Regions from separate parts of the Pandoraea sp. genome, predicted to be linked through region 2. Evidence: riboswitches for the same ligand, from Rfam matches in the RefSeq annotation. Region 2 holds a riboswitch; the other holds the start of a gene.
The links. A riboswitch is a leader RNA that binds a small molecule or an ion and turns the genes downstream of it on or off. The one in region 2 is predicted to bind thiamine pyrophosphate.
Positions count from the first base shown of each region.

Region 1 (2,200 bases), on a different contig from region 2:
GACGATAGCTCAACCCGACGAGCGGGCGGCCGACCTTGAAGATGAAGAACGAACCCACGAGCGCGTAGAGCGCGGCGACCCAGACCATATAGCCAGGAATCGTCACGTTCATGCCGCCCAGCGCAAACGACACTGCGCCCGAGATCGTCCACAGAATCGTGACGAACGAGAACAGCGAGACCAGCGTCGTGAGCAGATCGAGCGATAGCGCCAGCGATGAACTCACGAGCGTGCGGATATCTTCCGAAATACGTTGGTCGGGGTTGTCCGCCAGATGGTCGCGCTCGATGCGGTAGTACGCCTGATGGGCGAACCACTTCGCAAGGTTCGTATCCGTGACCCACTGCCGCCATCTGATTTCCAGCATCTGGCGGAAATAGGTGCGGAATGTCGCGATGACGATGTAGCTGAACGCGAGCACGGCGAATTCGGCCAGCGATGACTTGAAGACCGGCCAGTTGCGCTTGTCGAGCGCATCGTAAAAACCGGCATTCCACGCGTTCAGGCGCACATTGATGAACACGACCGCAAGGTTGAGCGCCACGACGAGCGCGAGCAACCGGCGTCCCTGCCAGCGCTGCTCCGACACCCAGTAGGGCCGGATCAACTGCCAGGCGCTCGGGTGCTTCGGGGGTCTCGGGGCGGGGGCGCCGGTCGGCGGCGTTTCGGGGGGCATGGAAGACATCGGCGTGTGGACCATGGTCGTCTGGCGGGGCTGCCGCGGTGATGCAACGTGTTTTTGGGGAGATGGGACATTTGACCGCAGTTCCGGCGCGGGCGTTGCACGAATTCCGCTCCGAAACCCGCGTCACGTCGGAATTCAGTTTACGTCCGGTTACAAGGCCCGAGGGATTCGTCAAAAAACGAGACGCAAGGAGAGTGTCACCGTTCACGAGCCCAGCTTGCACGGGCGTTGGCATCTATGTTGTAATGGCTGCGGGCGAAACAGGGGTGCTCCGTGTCGAACGCAGTTGTTGACCATGCGTGACGATGTAACACGGGGCTGAGAGAGACCCTTAGCACCCGACCCGGGTAATACCGGCGTGGGAAGTTTCCGACTCCTCCAGTGGGGTAAGGTGTCCAACACCGTTTCGTCCTTTTGCGTTCATGAGGAAAGGACCCCATGCGTTGTCTTGCGCAGATCCCTGCGATTATTCCTTCGATTATTCCTTCGATGACCTCCGAGTGCCCGCGCGCCGTCCTGGCTTGCGCGGCGGTGCGTGTATGAGCGCTTCGACTTCGCGTGCCGACGTCGCCGTGCTTGGCGGAGGGCTGTCCGGCCGCCTGCTCGCGTGGCAACTGATTCGCGACGGTGCGCGCGTGGCGCTCTACGAGCGCGGTGACGCCGACGGGTCGTCCGCCGCCGGCTGGGTGGCCGCGGCCATGCTCGCGCCGCTGGCCGAAGCGGCCGTGGCCGAACCCAGCATCGTCGAAATGGGTGCCGTCGGCCTGACGCGTTGGCCGGCATTGATCGACGGCCTGCCGGAGCATGTCTTTTTCCAACGTAATGGCACGCTGGTCGTGTGGCATCAGCCCGATCGCGCCGAAGCCGTGATGTTCGAGCGGCGCATGCGGGCGAATGCTCCGCCTGCGTTGTTGCGCGATGGCGTCGAACGGGTGACGGGGGCGCAATTGGCCGATGTCGAGCCCGCGCTCGCGGGGCGCTTCCAGGAAGGCTGGTTGTTGCCGAACGAAGGTCAGCTCGATAACCGTCAACTGTTGCGCGCGCTGGCGGCCGGTCTGGCGAAGGCCGGGGCCGAACTGCATTGGCATACCGAGATCGCGGAAGGGGCGTATCCCGATGCCGGTCTCGTCGTCGATTGCCGTGGACTGGGCGCGCGCGCGGTGCTCACGCAATTGCGCGGCGTGCGCGGCGAGGTGGCGCGAATTCACGCGCCGGGCATCGGGCTGCGCCGGCCGGTGCGCCTGTTGCATCCGCGCTATCCGATCTACATCGCGCCCAAGGAAAACGATCTGTATGTGATCGGCGCGACCGAAATCGAGTCGGACGATATGTCGCCGATGACCGTGCGCTCGGCGCTCGAACTGCTCTCGGCGGCGCACTCGTTGAACCCGGCCTTCGGCGAGGCGCGCATTGTCGAGCTGAACGTCAACTGCCGTCCGGCGCTGCCCGACCATCTGCCGCGTGTGCAGTGGGACGGTGCTCGGCTGCTGCGCGTGAACGGCCTGTACCGGCACG
Region 1 covers NZ_JAYRUC010000023.1:56,630-58,829, forward strand. Annotated here, with positions in the region: gene ACE3UG_RS17800 (ABC transporter ATP-binding protein/permease) at 1-676, opposite strand, end outside; TPP riboswitch at 938-1,067, shown strand; gene ACE3UG_RS17805 (FAD-dependent oxidoreductase) at 1,225-2,200, shown strand, end outside.
Region 1: linked by a shared signal. The riboswitch ahead of ACE3UG_RS17805 (FAD-dependent oxidoreductase) and the one ahead of thiC (phosphomethylpyrimidine synthase ThiC) in region 2 are both predicted to bind thiamine pyrophosphate.

Region 2 (2,200 bases):
GCCGCGCCGAATGCACGACTCGCCGTGGTCACACCGTCGCACCAGTCGCCCCTGTCGGTGACGCTGCCGCTCGAGCGCCGTCTCGCTTTGCTGGCGTGGGCGCAGGCCAACGACGCCTGGATCGTCGAAGACGATTACGACAGCGAGTTCCGCTACACAGGCGCCCCGCTCCCCGCCCTCAAGAGTCTGGATGGCGGCGCGCGCGTGCTGTACGCGGGATCGTTCAGCAAGGTGCTGTTTCCCGGCCTGCGGCTCGGCTATCTCGTCGTGCCCCCCGCACTGTGCGACGCCTTCGTCGCTCACACCTCGATCGCCTTTCCCGGGCAGGGATGGATCGAGCAGGCGACCGTCACCGATTTCATCACCCAGGGACATTTCAGCCGTCATATCAAGCGCATGCGCCAACGTTACGGCGAGCGCCGGGCCGCACTCGCCGATGCGCTGCGCGAACACCTCGCGGGACGCATCGAACTCGCGCGTCAGGCCGGCGGCATGCATCTACTCGGCTGGCTGGAGACGCACCGCAATGACCGCGCCATAGGCCACATCGCGCGCCGCTACGGCCTAGCACCGGCAGCGCTCTCGCTCTTCAGCGTTGCCCGGCCGTTGCCGCCGGCACTCGTGATGAGCTTCACCAACGTGCCCGAAGCGCTCGCCGATGACGTCGCGCAACGGCTCTCGCGCGCCATCGACGAAGACGACCGAGCGCGTGGCGCCCGCTGACCCACGCCTCGAACACCGGGATTTTCGACGGCGCGCACGCGGCATGTCGCGCCGCACCATCGGCCGTTCACGTTTTTCGGGACGCATCGTGCTTGTGTTTGCCGGGCATGTCGGTGTATCGTTGCCGCAAAGCTAGCGCAGGGGTCCTGCAACGTGAGTTGTGGGTGAGAAATACCCTTAGAACCTGATCTGGATAATGCCAGCGCAGGGAGCGTAGAAATTACTCGCCCCCGTTCATGCTCCTGAGCCGCTTTGCGCCGAAATTGTCGGCGTCAACACGTGCCCCGCCAGGAGACATTGCATGAACGCCAATCCGAAATTCCTCTCAGCCAATGCGCGCGTGGACGAAGCCGCGATCGCACCGCTGCCGAATTCCCGCAAGATCTACGTCAGCGGCTCGCGCCCCGACATCCGTGTCCCGATGCGCGAAATCTCGCAAGCCGACACGCCGACGAGCTTTGGCGGCGAGACGAACCCGCCGATCTTCGTCTACGACACGTCCGGTCCGTACACCGATCCCGACGCTCGAATCGACATTCGCTCCGGCCTGCCCGCCCTGCGCGCGGCATGGATCGAGGAGCGCGGCGACACCGAAGCGCTGCCCGGCCTGACCTCCGCCTACGGTCGGGAGCGTGCCGCCGACGACGCCACGACCGATCTGCGGTTCCCCGGCCTGCATCGCACGCCGCGCCGCGCCAAGGCCGGCAAGAACGTGACGCAAATGCACTACGCGCGTCAGGGCATCATCACGCCGGAGATGGAATACATCGCCATTCGCGAGAATCTGCGCCGTCAGGAATACATCGAGAGCGTGCGCAACGCGGGCCCGCAAGGCGAGCGTCTGGCCAAGCTGCTCTCGCGCCAGCATCCGGGGCAACATTTCGGTGCGAGCCTCCCCGCCGAGATCACGCCGGAGTTCGTGCGCAGCGAAATCGCCCGCGGCCGCGCCATCATCCCGAACAACATCAATCACCCGGAATCGGAACCGATGATCATCGGCCGCAACTTCCTGGTGAAGATCAACGCGAACATCGGCAATTCGGCGGTGACGTCGTCGATCGGCGAAGAAGTGGACAAAATGACGTGGGCGATCCGCTGGGGCGGCGACACGGTGATGGATCTGTCGACCGGCAAGCACATTCACGAGACCCGCGAGTGGATTCTGCGCAACAGCCCGGTGCCCATCGGCACGGTGCCGATCTATCAGGCGCTCGAGAAGGTGAACGGCAAGGCCGAGGATCTGACGTGGGAAATGTTCCGCGACACGCTCATCGAACAGGCCGAGCAAGGCGTCGACTACTTCACGATCCACGCCGGGGTGCGCCTCGCGTACGTGCCGATGACCGCCAACCGCATGACCGGCATCGTGAGCCGCGGCGGCTCGATCATGGCCAAGTGGTGTCTCGCACATCACAAGGAAAGCTTCCTCTACACGCACTTCGAAGATATCTGCGAAATCATGAAGGCGTACGACGTC
Region 2 covers NZ_JAYRUC010000009.1:141,435-143,634, forward strand. Annotated here, with positions in the region: gene ACE3UG_RS09600 (PLP-dependent aminotransferase family protein) at 1-723, shown strand, start outside; TPP riboswitch at 853-951, shown strand; gene thiC (phosphomethylpyrimidine synthase ThiC) at 1,025-2,200, shown strand, end outside.